4 regions of the Mesorhizobium sp. WSM4816 genome follow, and region 1 is predicted to be linked to each of the others. Evidence: predicted binding sites of a transcription regulator. Region 1 holds the regulator's gene; each other region holds the start of a gene.
What was found. The regulator PhoB, encoded in region 1, activates phosphate uptake and scavenging genes when phosphate is short. The targets are predictions, from matches to a motif close to TGTCATNNANCTGTCAT.
Positions count from the first base shown of each region.

Region 2: the regulator PhoB is predicted to act here: its motif matches at 3,682-3,698, upstream of AC0L3H_RS06440 (acetoacetate decarboxylase).
Region 3: the regulator PhoB is predicted to act here: its motif matches at 3,056-3,072, upstream of AC0L3H_RS18210 (esterase-like activity of phytase family protein).
Region 4: the regulator PhoB is predicted to act here: its motif matches at 2,975-2,991, upstream of AC0L3H_RS06965 (ceramide glucosyltransferase).

Region 1 is NZ_JBVVQR010000006.1:181,629-187,117, forward strand. It holds gene xylF (D-xylose ABC transporter substrate-binding protein) at 1-913, opposite strand, end outside; gene AC0L3H_RS10295 (ROK family protein) at 1,182-2,429, shown strand; gene phoB (phosphate regulon transcriptional regulator PhoB) at 2,550-3,239, opposite strand; gene phoU (phosphate signaling complex protein PhoU) at 3,256-3,963, opposite strand; gene pstB (phosphate ABC transporter ATP-binding protein PstB) at 3,999-4,814, opposite strand; gene pstA (phosphate ABC transporter permease PstA) at 4,827-5,489, opposite strand, start outside.
Region 2 is NZ_JBVVQR010000004.1:35,344-40,832, forward strand. It holds gene fni (type 2 isopentenyl-diphosphate Delta-isomerase) at 1-276, shown strand, start outside; partial or broken gene AC0L3H_RS06420 (IS5/IS1182 family transposase) at 375-503, shown strand; partial or broken gene AC0L3H_RS06425 (response regulator) at 1,064-1,193, opposite strand; gene AC0L3H_RS06430 (3-oxoacid CoA-transferase subunit B) at 1,231-1,860, opposite strand; gene AC0L3H_RS06435 (CoA transferase subunit A) at 1,874-2,572, opposite strand; gene AC0L3H_RS06440 (acetoacetate decarboxylase) at 2,759-3,511, opposite strand; gene ligD (non-homologous end-joining DNA ligase) at 4,003-5,010, opposite strand.
Region 3 is NZ_JBVVQR010000016.1:37,465-42,953, reverse strand. It holds gene AC0L3H_RS18230 (alpha/beta fold hydrolase) at 1-792, shown strand, start outside; gene AC0L3H_RS18225 (GFA family protein) at 980-1,378, shown strand; gene AC0L3H_RS18220 (hypothetical protein) at 1,498-1,746, shown strand; gene AC0L3H_RS18215 (glycoside hydrolase family 25 protein) at 1,965-2,981, shown strand; gene AC0L3H_RS18210 (esterase-like activity of phytase family protein) at 3,133-5,331, shown strand.
Region 4 is NZ_JBVVQR010000004.1:157,420-162,908, forward strand. It holds gene AC0L3H_RS06955 (2'-deoxycytidine 5'-triphosphate deaminase) at 1-189, opposite strand, end outside; SAM riboswitch at 314-391, shown strand; gene AC0L3H_RS06960 (O-succinylhomoserine sulfhydrylase) at 465-1,655, shown strand; gene AC0L3H_RS06965 (ceramide glucosyltransferase) at 1,702-2,856, opposite strand; gene apaG (Co2+/Mg2+ efflux protein ApaG) at 3,114-3,506, shown strand; gene AC0L3H_RS06975 (Hsp33 family molecular chaperone) at 3,587-4,597, opposite strand; gene argF (ornithine carbamoyltransferase) at 4,760-5,489, opposite strand, start outside.

The DNA of each region.
Region 1 (5,489 bases):
TGACGACATTGCCGCCGGGCGTGGTGAAGTCCTTGACGCCGGCAATATCTGTCATCGGCTTGCCGTCGGCCAGCTGCGAGGCGATCTCGGCAGCGTTCTTGCCGAGCTCGCGCGCGTCTTTCCACACCGAGACGGTCTGCGTGCCGAGCGCGATGCGGTTCAGCGCGGCATGGTCGCCGTCCTGGCCCGAAACCGGGACGGATCCGGCCAGGCCTTGCGCCGTCAGCGCCGCGACGACGCCACCGGCGGTGCCGTCATTGGCGGCAACCACCGCATCGACCTTGTTGTCGTTGGCGGTCAGGAACTGTTCCATGTTCTTCTGGGCGTTGGCGGGAAGCCAGCCGTCCGTATAAGCCTCGCCGACATTCTTGATCTTGCCGCTGTCGATGGCATCCTTGAGCACTTCCATGGAGCCGGCGAACAGGAAATCGGCATTCGGGTCGGCGCCCGAGCCCTTGATGAAGACGTAATTGCCTTCCGGCGCCACCTTGAACACTTCGCGGGCCTGCATGCGGCCGACTTCCTGGTTGTCGAAGGTCAGATAGAAGACGTCCTTGTTCTCGATCAGCCGGTCATAGCCGACGACCGGAATGCCTTCGTCCAGCGCCTTCTGCACCGCCGGACCGATGGCCGAGGCATCCTGCGCAAGGATGATCAGCGCGTTGGCGCCCTGCGAGATCAGGCTTTCGACGTCGGTCAGCTGCTTGCCGGGATTGGACTGAGCGTCAGCGGAGATATATTTGTCGCCGGCGGCCTCGATCGCCGCCTTCATGGCGGCTTCGTCGGTCTTCCAACGCTCTTCCTGGAAGTTCGACCACGAAACGCCAATGACCTTGTCCTTGGCCTGCGCGGCCGACGCGAGCGTCAGCGACATAGCGACCCCCGCCAAAATGGCGGCTGCGAATCTCTTCATGATATTCCTCCCTGCGCCGCGTAGGGCGCGACCAACTGGCCCGAAGGCCGGCACAAAGGCTCTATTTTTTCGAGCCTCGAAAAAATACTGGTCCAACGCCGAAGCACTGTCAACACCAATTCTGATGGATTTTGACGTCCTCTCGCGCTTTTTTTCGATGCTCGGAATAAATAATGACAGCCCCTTCTGCTTCTGCCAGTATTTGTCGGACATTACCACGACGGCTTCCGATTCATGAGCGGCCGCGGCAATGAGGAGGAAACAAAAAATGTCGGTGGGAATCCGTCATGACGATCTGCGCCGGCGCAACCGGGCGATGGTGATTTCGGCCGTGCGCCGGGCAGGCCAGCCGTCGCGGACCGAGATCGCCGCGACCACCGGCCTCAGCCATTCGACCATATCGGCGATCTCTGCCGACCTGATCCAGGAAGGCATCCTGGCCGAGAGCAAGGCGAGCGAGACGGTTTCGCTGAAACGCGGCCGGCCGCAGGTCGGCCTCAGCCTCAATCCGCAAGCCGCTGCGGTGTTGGCCGTCGTGTTGTCGCTGAATTTCCTGTCGGTCGCCGTCATCGATTATGCCGGACAAGTGGTCGCCGAGGACCAGCGCCGGCTGGACACGCTGACCATGTCGCGCGACGCGCTGATCGGCGAAAGTGTCGCCATCGTCCGACGCCGGCTCGAAGATCCCGACCTCGATGTCCAAAGCGTCGCCCGCATCGCGCTGGCGATCCAGGGCATCACCGATTCCCACGCGCGCGCCATGTTGTGGTCGCCGATCACGCCGCAGACGAACATCGCCTTCGCCGACATTCTGGAACGCGAGTTCGGCATCCCGGCCATCATGGAGAACGACTGCAACATGATGGCCGTGGCGCTGCGCTGGCGCCACCCGGATCGCTACCGCGACGATTTCATCGCCATCCTGCTCTCGCACGGCATCGGCATGGGGCTGGTGCTGAAGGGCGAGCTGTTCACCGGCACCCACTCCTCGGGCGGCGAATTCGGCCACATGATCCATCGGCCGGGCGGCGCGCTTTGCCGCTGCGGGCGGCGCGGCTGCGTCGAGGCTTATGCCGGCAACTACGCCATCTGGCGCAACGCAAGGCTGTTGAGCGAGAACGCCGAGCCGGTCGCCGATGTCAGCGACGCCGAGATGCGGGCACTGGCGGCCCGGGCGCGCGAGACGGACGGACCGGAGCGCGAAGCCTACCGCAAGGCCGGCGAGGCGCTCGGCTTCGGGCTCGGCAGCCTGTTTGCGCTGATCGATCCGGCGCCGGTGGCCATGGTCGGCGCCAGCGCTGCCGCCTTCGACCTGATCGAGCCGGCGCTGCGCGAGGCCATCGCCCAGACCGCCGGCGGCCAGCATTCGGGTTCGATTTCCTTCGACACCGAGCCGAACGAGTTGCCGCTGATCCGCGAAGGCTGCGCCATGCGGGCGCTAAGCTTCGTCGACCAGGAGATTTTCGCGCCGAGCATCCAGGCACGAGCCGGCTCGGTCGGAAAGAACGTGGCTTGAAGGATTCCCGGGTCGCGACTTGGGGTGTGTTGAGATTCAGGTCAGGCCGAGTCGAGAATGGTGGGTTCCGAGATCCGGAGCGGAGCGTACTTTGGGGTACGCCGGAAGCGCAGGTATCAGCTAGTCTTCCCTGATCGCATAGCCGGCGCCGCGGATGGTGCGGATGACATCGGGCATGCGACCATTGTTGACCGCCTTGCGCAACCGGCCGACATGGACGTCCACGGTGCGCTCGTCGATGTAGATCGTCTCGCCCCAGACATTGTCGAGCAACTGGCTGCGCGAGAAGACCCGGCCCGGGTGGCGCATCATGAATTCGAGCAGCCGGAATTCGGTCGGCCCGAGCCGGATCTCGCTCTTCTTGCGATAGACCCGGTGCGATTCACGATCGAGCATGATGTCGCCGACCTTGAGCACGCTGGACAGCACTTCCGGCTTGGCGCGGCGCAGCAGCGCCTTGACCCTGGCCATGAATTCCGGTGTCGAGAACGGCTTGACCAGATAGTCGTCGGCTCCGGTCGAAAGGCCGCGCACCCGGTCGCTCTCCTCGCCGCGAGCGGTCAGCATGATGATCGGCAGCCGCTCGGTTTCGGGGCGCACCCGAAGCCGCCGGCAAAGCTCGATGCCGGAAACCGCCGGCACCATCCAGTCGAGCACCAAAAGATCGGGCACGTTTTCCTGCAGCCGGATTTCGGCCTCGTCGCCGCGCGTCACCACCTCGACCTGATAGCCTTCGGATTCCAGATTATAACGGAGGAGGACGCCCAGCGGCTCTTCATCCTCCACCACCATGATGCGCGGCGCGATCATCGGCCGGTCACTCCTGTCATGTCGCCGGCGCCGACATCGTCGTTTCGTCGAGCTTCGGGCGATCCGCCGGCAATTGCTGCCCGGTCACGACAAAGTAGGCGTTTTCGGCGATGTTGGTGACGTGATCGCCGATACGCTCGAGATTCTTGGCGCAGAACAGAAGGTGCGTGCAGGCGGTGATGTTACGCGGATCCTCCATCATGTAGGTCAGGAGCTCGCGAAAAACCGCCGTGTATTTCACGTCGATCTTCTGGTCGTCGGCGCGCAGTTCCTTCAACGCGCCGGCATCGCGCGACACATAGTGCTCGACCACGCCGCGCAGCTGCACAAGAACGAGGTCCGCCATCGCGTCAATACCGTGCGACAGATTACGCGGCGTCGCGCTCTGCCCGACTGCGCTGACCCGCTTGGCTATGTTCTTGGCCAGATCGCCGATGCGCTCGAGATCGCCCGCCATGCGGATTGCGCCAACCACGGCGCGCAGATCCTGCGCCATCGGCTGCCGCTTGGCGATCAGCGTGATGGCGCTGTCGTCGAGCTCGCGCTGCCGCGCATCCATGATGGCGTCGTCCGAGACGACGCGCTGCGCCATCGCATTGTCCGACGCAAGCAGCGCGCGGATCGAGGCCGCTACCATTGCGGCGGCGAGCTCGTCCATGTCGCGGATCAGCCTGTCGATGTGCTCCAGTTCCTCGTCGAAAGATGCGACGGTGTGTTCACCCATGGTGCTGTCCTCGTGTTCGAAATTCGCCGGACCGCTCAGCCGAACCGGCCGGTGATGTAGTCCTGGGTGCGCTTGTCGTCGGGGTTGGTGAACATCTTGTCGGTCGCGCCCTCCTCGACCAGATAGCCGAGATGGAACATCGCCGTGCGTTGCGACACGCGCGCCGCCTGCTGCATCGAATGGGTGACGATGACGATCGTATAGTTCTGGCGCAGTTCGTCGATCAGTTCCTCGACGCGGGCGGTGGCGATCGGATCGAGCGCCGAACAGGGCTCGTCCATCAGGATCACTTCCGGCGACACGGCGATGGCGCGCGCAATGCACAGGCGCTGCTGCTGTCCGCCGGACAGGCCGGTACCCGACTCGAGCAGGCGATCCTTGACCTCGTTGAACAGGCCGGCCTTCTTCAGGCTCGATTCGACGATGCCGTCCAACTCGGCCTTGCTCCTGGCCAGGCCGTGGATGCGCGGACCGTAGGCGACGTTTTCGTAGATCGACTTCGGAAACGGGTTCGGCTTCTGGAACACCATGCCGACGCGAGCTCGCAGCTCGACGACATCGATTTTCGGGTCGTAGACATCCTCGCCGTCGAGCGTGATCTTGCCGCTCACCCGCGCGATATCGATGGTGTCGTTCATTCGGTTCAGGCAACGCAGGAACGTCGACTTGCCGCAGCCCGATGGGCCGATCAACGCCGTCACCTGATGCTCGCGGACATCGAGATCGACGTCGAACAGTGCTCGCTTCTCGCCGTAGTGAACGGAGACCTTTTCGCCCTTCATCTTGATCGAAGGGGCGTTGGTTGCGCTGCTCAGTTTCTGCTCGACGCCGGCTTCCGTCATGATGTTCATATCCTCTACTCCTTACCAGCGCCGCTCGAAGCGCCTGCGCAGTATCACCGCGATGGCATTCATGATGACCAAAAACACCAGCAAAATCAAAATCGCCGCCGAAGTCTTCTGCTGGAACCCCGCTTCCGGGAAATCCGCCCACATGAATATCTGCACCGGCAGGATCGTTGCGGGATCGGTGAAACCGCCGGGAATGTCGACTATGAAGGCGACCATGCCGATCATCAGCAACGGCGCGGTTTCGCCCAGCGCATGCGCCATTCCGAGGATGGTGCCGGTCATGATGCCCGGCATCGCCAGCGGCAGGACGTGATGGAATACGGTCTGGACCTTGGAAGCTCCGATGCCAAGCGCCGCCTCGCGGATCGACGGCGGCACGGCGCGCAGCGAAGCGCGCGAGGCGATAATGATGATCGGCAAGGTCATCAGCGCCAGCACCATGCCGCCGACCACCGGGGCTGAGCGCGGCATGCCGAAGAAATTCAGGAATACGGCAAGTCCAAGCAGGCCGAAGACGATCGAAGGCACCGCCGCCAGATTGTTGATATTCACTTCGATCATCGTCGTCAGCCGGTTCTTGGGCGCAAATTCCTCAAGATAGATCGCCGCTGAAACGCCGATCGGGAAGGCGATGGCGAGGGTTACGATCATGGTCAGGAACGATCCGACGACCGC
Region 2 (5,489 bases), on a different contig from region 1:
GCAGTACGTCGGGCGCTGCCAACGGTGAAGCTAATCGCGTCGGGCGGGATCCGCGACGGCGTCGACGTGGCCAAGGCTATCCACCTGGGCGCGGACATCGCCGGGCAGGCGGCCGGCGTGCTGCGCGCGGCGACGGTGTCCACCGAGGCGGTTGTCGCGCATTTCGAGATCGTCATCCGCCAGTTGGCCGTCGCCTGCTTCTGCACCGGCTCGGCTGATCTGGCAGCGTTGCGTCAGGCGCGCTTGTTGCCCTCGGCGCATCTGCCCGCCGGTTGACCCCGGCGTCGCCCGCACGTGGCGGCGGGCGCCTAGCAGGCTGCTGAAATGCCTACGCCAAACATAGACTAACTGATCCACCTTGGCGAAGCGGTTCGATGCGCGGGAGCGATGTGTTCATGGAGCAGCTGTTCACGATGAAGCGGCTGGAGGATTTCGTTCCAGCCGACCATCCACTGTGCCCGATCCGGCTGATGGTCAATGAAGCGCTGGTGCGGCTAGACCAGACGCGAGGAATGACAGAAACTCTCCGTAGCACTTCGACAGGTTCAGGCCATTGAAGCTCGTTATTGAGTACCAACCAGGCGGTGCCGAAATTGATTGCAGATATGGTGGCCGGAGTTGATGTTCGAGCACCAGGCCATGGTATGGGGTGCCACCGGTCGCCGCGAGCAGCACGGTCTTGCCCGTCAGCGCACGTATCGACGAGATCGAACAGGTGTTTGAGGGCACCGGTGTAGGATGCTCGATAAACAGGCGTTCCAACCACGAGCAGATCGGCCTTCTCGACGCGCTGGATGATCCCTTCTCCGGATGCACCGAGTGCGTCGCGGGATAGCCCCGGCGAAAAGCGAGGGTGTCGCCTCGGTAATCTCGATCAGACCGGTGTCCGCCGGCACGCGCAACGCGACCGCCTTGACAGCGCGTTCACCACCGCGGTGGTGCGGGTTGCCGTGTTTACGCCGCCCGATATTCCGAGAACCGACGTCCCTGGGAAAGACGGGCTGTTAGCCGCGTGGCAAAGGGGCAAGCTTCGAAGCGCCACGCAGATTCGCGCGACGAGCTATTTCGTACCGACCGGCTCGGTGACATAATCGTCGGCGCCGAGTTCGAGGCCCGAGACGATACCAGCCTCGTCGGTGCGGCAGGAGAGGATGAACATCGGAATATCGAAGCCCGCTCTGGCGCCATTTTCGGTTTTGTGGGCTTGAACGTGCGTTCTGGGACCGCCGATCAGTTAACGATCGTCGCCTCCGTTGCGTTGCGCAGTTCGCTTTCGGTTACGCCATTGGCGACCTCCACCAGCCTCAGGCCTCCTTCAACGACATCTAAAACGCCAAGGTTCGTGATGATTCTGTTGACAACCGATTTGCCGGTCAGTGGCAGAGTGCACGCCTTCAACACTTTAGACTTCCCCGGCTTGTTGGTGTGGTCCATGACCACGACGACGCGCTTGACGCCGGCGACCAGATCCATTGCTCCACCCATGCCCTTCACCAGCTTCCCGGGGATCATCCAATTCGCTAAGTCACCGTTCTCGGCTACTTCCATGGCGCCGAGGATAGCCATGGCGATCTTGCCGCCGCGGATCATTGCAAAGCTCTGCGCCGAGTCGAAGAAGGCGGAATCTGGCAGTGCGGTCACCGTTTGTTTGCCGGCATTGATAAGATCGGCGTCGATCTCCTCCTCGGTCGGGAATGGACCAATACCAAGCAGGCCGTTCTCCGACTGCAGCGTTACATGGATGCCGTCCGGAATGTAATTGGCGACCAACGTGGGAATGCCGATGCCGAGATTGACGTAAGTGCCGTCTTCAAGTTCTCGTGCAGCCCGCGCCGCCATTTGGTTTCTGTCCCAGGCCATTTTTTCTCTCCCCTCAAGCCGCCGCACGCGTCGTGCGTTGTTCGATCCGTTTCTCATGCTCGCCCTGGACCAGGCGATGCACGTAGATTCCCGGCAGGTGGATCTGATCGGGATCGAGGCCGCCAACAGGAACGATCTCCTCGACCTCCGCGACGCAGATGTTGCCGCAGGTCGCCGCGGGAGGATTGAAGTTGCGAGTTGTCTTGCGGAATACGAGATTGCCGGACGTGTCAGCCTTCCAGGCCTTGACTATCGAGAGATCCGCGACGATGCCAGTCTCGAGCAAATACGTTTCGCCTTTGAAGGTCTTATGCTCCTTGCCGTCGGCTACAACCGTGCCGACACCTGTCTTCGTGTAGAACCCTGCGATACCGGCACCACCGGCACGCATTCGTTCGGCGAGCGTTCCCTGCGGGTTGAACTCAAGCTCCAGCTCTTCGCTCAGATACTGGCGCATAAGCTCGGCGTTCTCGCCGACATAAGACGAGATCATCTTCTTGACTTGCCTCCTCCTCAACAGGACACCAAGCCCGAAGTCGTCGACGCCGCAGTTGTTCGAGGCTATCGTAAGGTCCTTGGTACCAGCTTGCAGAACAGCGCTGATCAAAAGCTCGGGAATACCACAGAGGCCAAAGCCGCCAGCCGCTATGCACATTCCATCGAACAAAAGCCCTTCAAGTGCCGAAGCAGGGCTGCTAAATACTTTTTGCACGTCATCACTCCGATCCAGCTTTACCAGATGGGCTCATCGTCATCGCAACAGTCGTCGCACGGCCAACCCGTCCGCGAACGGCACATGGAAAACTTTCCGCAACGGCCTGATGCTGCTTCGAGAGAGCCACTTTCTTTGTTGCCCGACCTACATGCTGGTCGTTTTCTGATCACCTTGACTTCGGGTTCACGCCGCCTGCGGCTCCGCCAGATAGTCGTGAACAATTGTCCCGAGGCCGAGTGTCAGATCCGCGATGAAATGGGCGGCTGAAACGACCTCCAGAACCGGCAGTTCTGCAATCGGCGCGAGTGCATGCGACCGTAAGTCCAAGCCTGCGGGAGCACCCCATGCGCCCTTCAATGTCACGTCCTCCATCTTAAGGCGTACCAACTCGCAGACGCGCAGGCTGCCATCGACATGCGGAATAATCTTCAGGAGGAATGTCGGCTGACACAGCGAGGCCAGCACCTCGCTGTGGTCGAGCGCCCAATGTTTAAAGCCCATGGTGCCTGTTGCGATCCGGACCGGGCCGTAGTCGAGGGTGCCGACCAGTGTGTCTCCATAGAGCTCCAACGCAGGATGTGCGTATTTCTTCGGGAATCCCCACAACTCACGGCCACCCAAAATTGGCGGTCCGTCGTCCAAATACATGGCATGCGAATAGCCGCCGATCACGTCGTTAAACCTAACGGGAATGACCTGGCCGGACTCAATATAGCTCCCGAAACCCGCAGAGTCGGGCATTCGAATGAACTCAAACTTTACCAAGGGATCATCGAATTCGAGTGGCTGAGGGACTAGGGCGCGTAGCCGGTCGGGGTCCGTCCGGTAGGTGATGATAAGGTACTCGCGGTCCACGAAGCGATATGGCCCCGTCGGGTAGGCGGGGCTTGTCAGCGGCATCGAATAGGCTTGGGCACGCACATCTTTGGATTTCAAGGCTTCTACCTCCCCGGTGAGCGGTGCATCCCGGATAAGGATGCTTCACTGCTAAGATCTGCATGAACCTCGCAAGGAGCATGCCAAGCCGGTAATCCCTTGATTGATTGATATCTTTTCAGGTTTGCTACAACGGCCGCTCAGCTATTAGGTCTTGAGATGTCCTTTTTTGTAATCATCCTGCCATTGCGCCATCGGCGACACAGGCATCGCCTAGGGCTTGTGTATATGCGCGAGTTTACCGAGGCTTCGAAATAAGCACCGACCGGCTCGGGCACCTCTGGGCACCATTCCTGTCCCCCTGCAGATTTATCCCGTTCCACGGGGGCGCATCAATTCAGTTGAGCGAATTACAAACGGTTCGACGCAAACAAGCATTCACTGGCGGTGCGGAGTCACCAGCTAGGAGTCGCTGATCAAGGCCATTCCCCCCGGCACACTGCAGGTAGTGCAAGTCGGGTGACTTGAAACGAAACGGCGCCCGATGTCGATCAGGGATGGGGCGGGGAGCGCACTACCTGCCGGGCTGGCTTATCCTGACGCTCGCCTTGGTACGAGACCTGGCGCAGGAGATTGTCTTCCGTCCAGGTGAGATAGGTGACCTCGACCACCACTTCAGGCCTGACCCAATGCTCGCGCGACAGCTTAAGCGGCGAGCCGAACCGGCTCTCGCGCGGCGGTGGGACGTCGAGGGGCATTCGAGTTGCCTGAAGTGGCCCAAGCCGGCGAGCCAATCGCTTGAGCTCTGCAACCGTGATGGCCGTGCCGGCGCGGCCCGCGTACATCAGACGACCATCATCGGTGTAGTAGCCTAGAAGCAGCGAGCCGATATGCGGCCGGCTTCCAGTCGGATCGGTCCAGCCGACGACGATGAATTCCTCTCTGTTGAGACACTTTGACTTGACCCATAGGCCGCGATTGCCGGATGCATAGGCGCTATCGATCCGCTTTGAGATAGCGCCCTCGAGTGCAAGCCTACAGGCGTGCTTGCGGAACACAGGCCCGTCGCCGATCACGTGATCGCTGAAGCGCAGTCCAGGCATGTCGGTCGAAAACAGGCCTTCGAGTCGCGCCTTGCGGTCGATGAGCGGCAGCTTCGCAATGCTTTCTCCGTTCAGGAACAGAAGATCGAAAGCAAAGAAGACAAGATCGCTCGTGCGGCCCTCGTCCATAGCGGCCTGCAGGCGGCTGAAGGAGGTGACGCCGTCTGCCCGAATGGCGCACAGCTCCCCATCGACATATGCCTCTTTCACCGGGAGCGCGCTTAGGGCCGCTATCGTCGCTTGATAGCGATGCGACCAATCGAGGCCGGTGCGGGTGAGCAAGCGGATGTCGCTGCCGTCGATCCGCGCGTGCATGCGGTATCCGTCGTACTTGATTTCGTGAAGCCAATCGGGGCCGTTGGGCGGTTCGTCGACCAGGCGCGTCAGCTGAGGCTCGATCCATTTCGGCGGATGCGTTTTATTCGGCTTTGCCGGACTCACCGTCTTCTGCGCCAATTGAGATGAAGCGTCGTCATGCGGGCCAGACTACCACATCATACGGTATATCAGCTGCAGCTTCTATCGGATCGCGGGTCTTCACCTTGATGCCGTCGATGAGCCGGCAACTATGCCGATTAAGCTGCCTGAACCACGGGACTTTTTGATAAGAACGGCCGCTGGCTCGGCATAGTATTCTGCCCTCCTTGCAACAACGCAAATGAGAGCAAAATGACCAACACCATAAATCTCTAAGCCATCAGCTATTGCAACGATTGGTGGGTGGATCTTTCGTGACAATGTCGATGCTTACACCCAGGAAACGCCTTCGCAAATGCGATAGGTAATTTGTGCATTGCAATATCTGGGCGATCGATATGATCATGTTGTCGGCCATCTACTCCTCCCAGATGCGATGCCGGCGCTGAGTGCGGCGCACCTCCTCCCGCGCTGCATTTCAAATCGAGCCCACTGCCACTTCCCGGCAGTGGGCTTTT
Region 3 (5,489 bases), on a different contig from region 1:
TATTACGCCGTCTATGGCCGGGGCGAGCCGCTGCTTCTGCTGCATGGTGGTCTCGGCACCACAGACATGTTCGCGCCGATCCTGCCGAAGCTTGCGGAGAACCGCACCGTCATCGGCGTCGACCTGCATGGTCACGGCCGCACCGCGCTCGGCGATCGGCCGTTGAGCCTTGAAACGATGGGCGACGACATGGCGGCGATCGTCAAGGCGCTCGGCTACGACAAAGTCGACGTCATGGGTTACTCGCTGGGCGGCGGCGTCGCCTTCCGCATGGCCGTCCAGCATCCCGAGACAGTGCGCCGGCTGGTGCTGGTCTCGACCGGCTATGCCTCGGACGGCTTCTATGCCGACATGCGTACTCAGCAGGCGCAGGTCGGCGCCGCGATGGCCGACATGATGAAGGACACGCCGATGTACAAATCCTACGTGGCGGTCGCGCCGCACCCGCAGGATTTTCCAAAACTGCTCGACCAGCTGGGCACCCATATGCGCAAGGACTACGACTACTCCGCCGACGTAGCGAAGCTGAAGATGCCGGTCATGCTGATATTTGGCGACAGCGACATGTACCGGCCCGAGCATGAGATCAAGTTCTATCAGATGCTCGGCGGCGGGCTGAAGGACGCCGGCTGGATGCGCGAGAACCTGTCGCAGAACCGCTTGGCCATCCTGCCGAACCGCACCCACTACGACGTGTTTTTCGCGCCGGAACTGGTGGCCGCCGCACTGCCCTTCCTCAATGGCGAGACCAAGGTCAAGACCTGGGACGAGATCGTCAGAGAAACGCACTGACCGCCTGACAACTGCCTGCCGGCCGTCCTCCCGCGAGATGGCCGGCGACGCTCGTTGCGCATCGCGCCTGATCGTACATTCGGCCTGCCGCATCACGCCAACAGATGGCGCCATCAAAGCTTTTCAATTGACGCTCCTATCCCGGCAGCTACCTTCCTGCCAATCTTCAGAAAGACGGGCTAAGGCAATGGCGAAATATCAGGGTGGCTGCCTGTGCGGGGCAGTGCGCTACCGCACTGAGGCCGCGCCGATCAACGAGCGCGTCTGCCATTGCCGGCTTTGCCAGAAGGCGCTGGGCGCGGCCTTCAACGCCCGCGTGCTGTTCCGTATCGACGATGTGACCATTGACGGGCCGGTGGCGACGGTGAATTCCTCGCCCGATCTCAAGCGCGGCTTCTGCCCGGGCTGCGGCACGACGATGTTTTCCCGACGCGACTCCGCCGGCATCATCGGCGTCACCTCCGGCTCGCTCGACGATCCTTCCATATTCAAGCCGCAGATGCATATCTGGACCGCCTCGAAGCAGCCTTGGGTGCAGTTCGATGACGGACTGCCGCAATATGAAGGCGCCCCGCCGCCCAACTGAGGCGCAGGGCGTGCCAAATTTTTTCGTCCGGGACACGAGATAGCCGGCAAAGCGTCATTGGCGAGCCATCATTGCCGCCTATCTATTGCCTGCGGGTCGGCAGTCGAAGGAGGCGACAGATGAACGACAGAATCAACACCCTGGATGAGCTTTTGAGCGATCCGATGGTCAAGCTGGTGATGGAGCGTGACCACGTGCAGCCGGCCGAGCTTCGCTCGCTGCTCGAAGAAAAGGTTCGCCGGGATGATGATGCGCCGGTCAATCCCGTCACCGATCGCCCCAACTCTGATCGCCTTGGCACCGACCGCTCCGTCCCGCCCGCTCATATGGTAGCCGAGAGCTGCCACAATCTATGGTTGTGCGGCTAGGCAGCGACCTGCTGGCGTCGCGATCCTTCGCGCCCTCTCGGTCCTGCAGCGTTTCCAGGCTCTCACCGCTACGGTAATAGAGCGAGCGCCTTGCCCAGCCCCTCTGCCCTAACAATTTGATTCAAACTTTGTTGGTAATTTCTTGTTAGTAATCCGGACTGGTTTGTCCGGCGGCGTTGTCTTGCCATCGGTCTGTTGTGTTCTGCGTACAGGTCCAGATGCGGTTATCAGGCGTCGTCATCTTCTCGATCGCGTCACTTTGCCTTGCCGGCTGCACGTCCACGTCCGGCGTCGACGCGCTGCAAGTGCCGTCCAGCGAGACGACCAGTTCGGTTGTGCGGCCGCCCGCGCCGGTGGCGTCGGTCGGCGCTGCCGATGTCGAACCCGACTTCGCGCCGGAGGAGGCGACGGAGCAGACTGTGGCCATGGCCACTCCGGAGCCTGCCGAAAGCATCGAGCCACCCGTCGAGCCGATTGCCCTGGTGGCGCCGAAGCGGCTGGCACGGGCAGCACCGATGCTCGCCGAGCCGGTCCAGCGCTATCGTTTCCGCGACGCCAAGCCGATCAATTTCGGCAGGGCATCGCCCAGGCACCTCGCCGTTCACGGCGTCGACGTCTCGCGCTGGCAAGGCAACGTGAACTGGGCGAAGCTGCGCGCGCAGGGCGCGAACTTCGCCTACATCAAGGCGACCGACGGCGGCGATCACCTCGACCCGATGTTCAGGAAGAACTGGCGCAATGCCGACGCCGCCGGCCTCAAGCGCGGCGCCTATCACTTCTTCTACTGGTGCCGCACCGCTGGTGAGCAGGCTGACTGGTTCATCCGCAACGTGCCGAGGGTCGAGGGCGCCTTGCCGCCGGTGATCGATGTCGAGTGGAACGGCGAATCCAGCTGCAAGCGGCGGCCGTCGCGGCAAAAGGTGCTGGAGAAGATGCAGGTGTTCATGGACAAGCTCGAGCGCCACTACGGCCAGCGGCCCATCATCTACACCGCGCCTGATTTCTACCGCGACAATCTCAGAGGCGCATTTCTGGACTATCCATTCTGGCTGCGCGCGGTGGCACAGCACCCGTCAAACGTCTATCCCCGCCGCAAATGGGTGTTCTGGCAGTATTCCGGCTCCGGTCTGTCGCATGGGGTGAGGGGCCGCATCGACCTCAACGTCTTCCACGGCGACGAGAGAGCCTGGCGGAACTGGGCTGGCGGGCGGCAGATGGTGGCCGAGGCGGAGTAGGCGGCCGAGGAAAGCGCCCATTCGCAGGCCAGCATGAGGTGAATATTGACGGACCTGACCGCCTGTCGCGGAAGTGTCATCGATCCGTCATCGCCTTGAAATGTCGTTCCCGCAAATCAGGTGGCTTCCATTCGAATAGGAGACGCCACCCGTGCCCCGCCATTCCGCGCTTTTCGTCCTGACGGCAGCGCTTGCTGCCTCGGTTTCGCTGCCGGCCCATGCCGACATGATGTTCAACCGGGTCGCGAGCTTCGCGGTGGCCGGAAACCTCCCGGCGGATGTCGAGAAGACCACGCCGACTTCGTCCGAGATCATCACGGCGAGCGAAGACGGCATGACGCTGGTTTATTCCGATAGCCCGCTCGGTGCGGTCGGCTTCATCGACATCGCCGATCCCAAGGCGCCCAAGGCCGGCGGCATCGTCAAGATAGCAGGCGAGCCGACCTCGGTTGTGGTCATCGGCGGCAAGGTGCTGGCCGGCGTCAACACGTCGGAAAGCAAAGCCAGGCCTTCGGGCAACCTCAGCGTTATCGATCTTGCCTCCAAGGCGATCGAAAGCACCTGCGACCTCGGCGGCCAGCCGGACTCGCTGGCGTTCAGCAAGGACGGCAAGTTTTTGGCCATCGCCATCGAGAACGAGCGCGACGAGGATCTGAACGACGGAGAAATTCCGCAGATGCCGGCCGGCGACCTCAGGATTTTCACGCTTGCCGAAGGCCAGCCTGATTGCGCGACGATGAAAACCGTCAACCTGGCGGGCATTGCCGAAGTCGCCGGGGAAGATCCCGAGCCGGAATTCGTCGCCTTCAACGAGGCCGGCGAGATCGCGGTCACGCTGCAGGAAAATAACCACATCGCCATCGTCAACGCCGAAACCGCCGCGATCGTCACGCACTTCTCCGCAGGCTCGGCCACTCTGGACAAGATCGACACCAGGAAGAACGGCGCCTTGTCCTTCGATGGCAAGATCGAAAACGTCGCGCGCGAGCCCGACGCCGTGAAATGGCTCGACAATGACCGCCTCGCCGTCGCCAACGAAGGCGACTACAAGGGCGGCTCGCGCGGTTTCACGATCTTCAGCAAGAAGGGCGAGGTGCTCTACGAATCCGGTCCGTCCTTCGAGTACCAGGTCGCCAATGCCGGCCATTATCCCGACGACCGCAACAAGAAGGGCGTCGAGCCGGAAGGTCTCGAGACCGGCACGTTCGGCGAGGACAGGCTGCTGTTCGTCGCTTCGGAGCGTGGCTCCGTTGTCGGCGTCTACAAGGACACCGGTGCGGAGCCAGGGTTTGCCCAGATCCTGCCGTCCGGCATCGGTCCGGAAGGCCTGGTCGCGATCCCGTCGCGCAATCTCCTGGTCACCGCCAACGAGGCCGACCTGGTCGAGGACGGGCTCGCCCGCTCGCACGTGATGATCTACGAGCGCTCCGAAGGCCCCGCCGCTTACCCGATGATCACGGCAAAGCTCACGGCAGACGGCACGCCGCTCGGCTGGGGCGCGCTTTCGGCGCTCGCCGCCGGCGACGCTGCCGGCAAGCTGTTCGCTGCCTCGGACTCGTTCTACGCCAACGCGCCCTCGATCTTCGAGATCGATGCCACCCAGACGCCGGCGCTGATCACCGGCAAGACCGTCGTCACGCGTGATGGCCATCCTGCACAGAAGCTCGACATCGAGGGTCTTGTCGCCGACGGTGAAGGCGGCTTCTGGCTGGCCAATGAAGGCGATCCGGCAAAGCTCGTCCCGCACGCCATCCTGCGCGTCGACGACAAGGGCGTGATCAAGCAGGAAATCGGCTTCCCGATGGAACTGCTCGCCCACCAGAGCCGCTTCGGTCTCGAAGGCATCACCGCGATCGGCGAAGGCGACGACCTGACGCTGGTGATGGCCGTGCAGCGCGAATGGGCCGACGACCCCAAGGGCCAGGTCAAGCTTTTGGCCTACAAGCCCAAGGCCAAGGAATGGTCGGCGGTGCGCTACCCGCTCGAAGCGACCGAAGCTGGCTGGATAGGGCTGTCGGAGATCACAACGCATGACGGCAAGCTCTACATCCTCGAACGCGACAACCAGATCGGCGACCTGGCCAAGGTGAAGCGCATCTATTCGGTGGCGCTCGACGCCTTCAAACCGGCCAAGCTCGGTGGCGACCTGCCGTTGGTCGAAAAGACGCTGGTGCGCGACATCGTCGGCGACCTGAAGTCAGCCACCAACGGCTATGTCGCCGACAAGGTCGAAGGTTTCACCATCGACAAGAACGGCGACATCTTCGTCGCCACCGACAATGACGGCGTCGACGATTCTTCCGGCGAAACGCTGTTTTTACGCTTGGGCAACGTAAGCGCCGTGAACTGAGGGTGGTTCTTGCCTTCTCCCCTTATGGGATCTTGTGGGAGAAGGTGGATCGGCGCGCAGCGCCGAGACGGTTGAGGGTGTTGGACGGAGTGCCGTCAGTGCCAAGCTGGAGCACCCCTCATCCGACCTCGCTTCGCGAGGCCACCTTCTCCCACAAG
Region 4 (5,489 bases), on a different contig from region 1:
TTTTTCAGCAACCCTGTGGTTGGGGCCGGGCAGGAAGGAGGCGCGCACCCGCCAGGCCTTGTCGCCAAGCCTGAGGTCCAGGCTGGCCGGCTGGACCTGGTCGGCGTCGAGCGCGCGCGGCGACTTCAGCGCGCCCGACTGGTACAGCGCGGAAATATCCTGATCCGGAAGAATGCCTGTCTGCCGCAAAGCTGGCTCCGCTCGAAGGCCGGGCGTGGTCTCGTCTTGTCGCAGGTTCTTGCCGTGGAACCCGCTGGTACAAACCTCTTAATCATGCCGGCAATTGACGCAAGCGCGGTGCAGGTCTAAAGGATCGTTATCCCGTGGTGATTTGGCCGGTCGGCTTGCAGCCACGTTAAACAAGTCGCTAAAGGACCGTCGGGCCGAAAGGCCGTACGACCGGTTGCGACTTTCGCGGCCGGTTTTTTTGTGTTTGGACCATTTTTTGTGTTTGGAACAAGGTGATGACGAGCAAAACGCGCAACTGGAAGCCTCAGACCGCCCTCGTGCATGCAGGAACGCTGCGTTCCGGCTTCGGCGAAACCTCCGAGGCGATGTATCTCACGCAAGGCTATGTCTACGACACGGCGCAGGCGGCGGAAGCCCGCTTCAAGGGCGAGGAACCGGGCTTCATCTATTCGCGCTATGCCAATCCGACGGTCGACATGTTCGAGAAGCGCATGTGTGCGCTGGAAGGTGCCGAAGATGCCCGCGCCACCGCATCCGGCATGGCGGCGGTGACGGCGGCGTTGCTGTGCAGTGCCCGGGCCGGCGACCACATCGTGGCGGCGCGCGCGCTGTTCGGCTCCTGTCGCTGGGTGGTCGAGACGCTGGCGCCGAAATACGGCATCGAGGCGACGCTGGTCGACGGCACCGACATCGCCAATTGGGAAAAGGCGGTCAGGCCCAACACCAAGTTGTTCTTCCTTGAAAGCCCGACCAATCCAACGCTGGAGGTCGTCGACATCGCAGCTGTGGCCTCGCTTGCCGATTCGATCGGCGCGCGGCTGATCGTCGACAACGTTTTTGCCACGCCCTTGCAGCAGAAGCCGTTGCAACTCGGCGCCCATATCGTCGTGTATTCGGCGACCAAGCACATCGACGGTCAGGGGCGCTGCCTCGGCGGCATCATCCTGTCGGACAAGAAGTGGATCGACGAGAATTTGCACGACTACTTCCGCCACACCGGTCCCAGCCTCTCGCCCTTCAATGCCTGGACGCTGCTGAAGGGCTTGGAGACGCTGCCGCTGCGCGTGCGCCAGCAGACGGAAAGTGCCGGCCGGATCGCGGACTTCCTCGCCGAGCGATCGGAAATTGTCCGCGTCATCTATCCCGGCCGCGCCGATCACCCGCAGGCGGCGATCGTCAAGAAGCAGATGTCGGGCGGCTCGACGCTGATCTGCCTCGACGTCAAGGGAGGCAAGCAGGCGGCCTTCGCCTTCCAGAACGCGCTCGATGTCGTGCTGATCTCCAACAATCTCGGTGACGCCAAGAGCCTGATCACCCATCCGGCGACGACGACACACAAGAATCTGAGCGACGAGGCGCGGGCCGAACTTGGCATCGGGCCAGGCACGCTCAGGCTGTCCGTCGGACTGGAGGACACTGACGACCTGCTCGAAGACATCGAGCAGGCCTTGAAAGCCGCCAGGTAGGGATACGCGCCGAACTGCTGCGCTCTGATCTGCAAAGCAGGCGGGGTCAGGCGCCCGACGGCGTCTCTTCCAATTCCGCAACGGCGCTGGTTTGGATGGTCATCGTGTTGCCGCGCCAGTCGACGGCACCGCTGAGCCAGCCGCGCACCCAGATGGCGGGAAGCATCACGTCCCGCGCAACCATCGCCGGCATCATGCGCAGCGACAGGTGCCAGCCCTTGGCCGAGGCGAGAGCGCATTCCGGCAGATAGGCGACTATCAGCACGGCGATGGCGGTAGCCGGCAGGCTGAAACCGGCGCCTGCTGCCGCAACCAGCGCAAGCACCAGCGGCGGCGCCGCTCCGATCAGGATCTCGGGCGCGAAAAACAGTGGGAAGGTGACGCGACGGAGGCGTGCCCAGCGGGCCTGGCGCGACCAGATTTCGCCAAATGTGCGCAAGCCGAGCGGCTGTTCGAAGGGCGCGGCAACGAGATTGACGCGCAGTCCGAGCCCGTTGACCAGCTTGGTCGCGGCGGCATCCTCGGCAATCTCGGCGGCAAGCGCACGGATGCCGCCATTGGCGTCGAGCAATGGCTTGTTCCACAGCATGCTCTTGCCCTGGGCGAAACCGAGGCCGAGCGCCTCGCCGGTATATTGCCAGCGCGCCTGCAGCGTGTTGAGGAAAGCGCATTCGACCTCCGCCCAGAACCCGTCCGGCCGCGAGGCGATCGGCGTCGAGCAGACGAGGCCGGTGTCCTGCCGCCATGCCGTCATCAGATGCTGGACATAGTCCCTCGGCATCAGGACGTTGGAATCGGCAAGGATGACCCAGTGGTGGCGCGCGGCCTCCCAGGCCTTCACGCAATTGTTGAGTTTCGGATTGCCGCTGATGCGGTCGTCGCCGACCAGCAGCCGGGCCGGCACGGCCGGAAAGCGGGCTATCGCATCGGTGATCGGCCCGACCACCGGGTCGTCGGCATGGGCGACGCAGAAAATGAGCTCATAGTGCGGCCAATCGAGCGAGAAGGCGCGCTCGAGCGTCTCCTCGGTAAACGGCTCGACGCCGCGCGACGGCACGACGATCGACACCGGCGGCGCCTCGACGGCTGGCGGCGTGATCCTGCCAGGCCGCTTCAGCTTCAACGAAGCGAGCAGGATGCTGGCGAGATTGACAACAAGCAGAGCTATGGAAAGCAAGGCGGCTGTGACTGTCAATTCCATCAATATCTGGTCGCTCCAGAAAAAACCGGCCGCATGAAGCCGTTTTCAACAGTTCGACAGAATGCTGAGTCGCCCGGCCCTGCACACCATCCCCGGCCCTGCACACCATCATTGTCACGTGTCACTTAAATGACATTGTTGTTCGGCACCTGCGCTTAACAAATTCGGGCAACGATGGCAGACACCGAGGGGACGCACCCCGTTGACCGAACTGCGGAGAGGGTCGAATGTTCCGTCTGCATAGTGTGGAGTGATTTATGTACAGCGCCGTCACGCGCGACATCGAAGTGCAGGTCAGGCCGTTCTATCTGGAAGATCGCTCCGACCCGCCGGAGAACCGCTATGTCTGGGGCTACCAGGTGACCATCGACAACCAGTCGGATGAATTCGTGCAGCTTCTGTCGCGCTATTGGCAGATCACCGACGGCACCGGCCGGGTCGAAGAGGTGCGCGGCGCCGGCGTTGTCGGCGACCAGCCTGAACTCAATCCCGGCGATAGTTATCAGTATACGTCTGGCTGCCCACTCTCGACGCCATCCGGCATCATGGTCGGCCACTACACGATGCGCAATAAGCGGGGTGAGACGTTCGACGTCGCCATCCCCGCCTTTTCGCTCGACCTGCCGGGCACGCGGCGGACGGTGAACTGAGGCTCACTTGGGCTTCTCGCCCCAGGGCGAGGGGCGAGAAACCAAGCTCTGCGAAGGCACCGAGGCAGCACTGACGCCGGCTATTGAGCCGCAGCAAATTCCGCCGGGTCGAAGTCATATTGCTTCGAGCAGAATTCGCAGGCGACGTGAATGCCGCCATCCTCGGTGCTGTCCCTGATCTCGTCGGCGGAGAAGCCTCCAAGAATGCCGCGGATCTTCTCCCTGGAGCATGAGCACTGGTCGGCTACCGGCACGCCGCCGAAGACGCGCACGCCGTGCTCGTGGAACAGCCGGTAAAGCAACCGCTCGGCGCCGATCGTCGGGTCGATCAGTTCCGTCGGCTCGATGGTGCCAAGCAACGCCAGCAGTTCCTGCCAGGAATTGTCGGCCGGATCATGGATCTCCTCGCGCGGATCGCCGTCGCCACCCGGAAGGTCGGGCACGCGCATGCGCTCCGCCGATTGCGGCAGGAACTGTGCCAGGATGCCACCGGCGCGCCATTGCTCGCGGGCACCGCCGATGCCGGGCGTCAACAGCTTGGCCACCGAAAGCCTGAGATCGGTCGGGATCTGCTCCGACTGCCGGAAATAGGTGCGGGCGGCCTCCTCCAGCGTCTCGCCGTCGAGTTGGACGATGCCCTGATAGCGCTGCGTGTGGGCGCCCTGGTCGATAGTCAGCGCCAGCACACCGCTGCCGAGCAGCGTCCGCTGCGAGGTCTCGCCGGCAGAAATCAGTGCCTCCAGCCGGTCGGCGTCGAAGCGGGCATAGGCGCGCAGCGCATGCGGCGTGGAAAAATCCGCCACCAGCATGTCGACCGGCCCGTCGGTGCGGGTCTGCAGGATAAACTTGCCTTCGAACTTGAGCGAGGTGCCGAGCAGCACCGTCAGCACGCAGGCTTCCGCCAGCAGGCGGGCGACCGGCTCGGGATAGTCATGACGGCTGAGGATCGCGTCGAGCATCGGCCCGAGCTGGACGGTGCGGCCGCGCACGTCGAGCGGGCCGACCTCGAAGGGCACGACATGATCGTCGCCGGCGTAGCCGAATTCGCCGAGTTTGGGTTGATGTTCAGCCAATTGACGGGTTTCCAACATGACAAAGCTCCGGGGCGCGGCGATGCCGCCCTCCGGGGCGCATGCGTCGAAACGCGCTCGATTTGCGTGATGCGCCTGAGATAGGCATCACGCACTCCCGGATCAAGGCGGCCGGGATCAAGGCGGCCCGGATCACGGTGACCAGGATCACAGCAGCCCGGATCAAGCGCCGAGGCACCAGGCCAAAACCGCCTTCTGGGCGTGGAGCCGGTTCTCGGCCTCGTCGAACACCACCGAATGCGGGCCGTCGATGACTTCGTCGGTGACCTCCTCGCCGCGATGCGCCGGCAGGCAGTGCATGAACAACGCGTCGGGCTTTGCCTTCGCCATCAGTGCCGCATTGACCTGATAGGGTGAGAAGACATTGTGGCCGCGAGCACGGTGCTCCTGGCCCATCGACACCCAGCAATCGGTAACGACACAGTCGGCCTCGTGGACGGCCTCCTCGGGCGAGCGGGTGAAGTTCAACTTGCCGCCATGCGCCCTCGACCAGTCGACATGCTTCTGCGCCGGCTCGCTGCCTTCCGGCACGGCCACGTTGAGGTTGAAGCGGAACCGCGCCGAGGCCTCCAGCAGCGAATGCAGCACGTTGTTGCCGTCGCCGGTCCAGGCGATGGTCTTGCCGGCGACCGGGCCGCGATGCTCCTCGAAGGTCATGATGTCGGCCATCAGCTGGCAGGGATGGGTGTCGTCGGTCAACCCGTTGATGACGGGGACGGTCGCGTTCTCGGTCAGCTCCAGCAGCCGGTCATGCGACGTGGTGCGGATCATGATCGCATCGACATAGCGCGACAGCACCTTGGCCGTGTCGGCGATGGTTTCGGAGCGGCCGAGCTGCATCTCGGCGCCGGTCAGCATGATGGTCTCGCCGCCGAGCTGGCGCATGCCGACG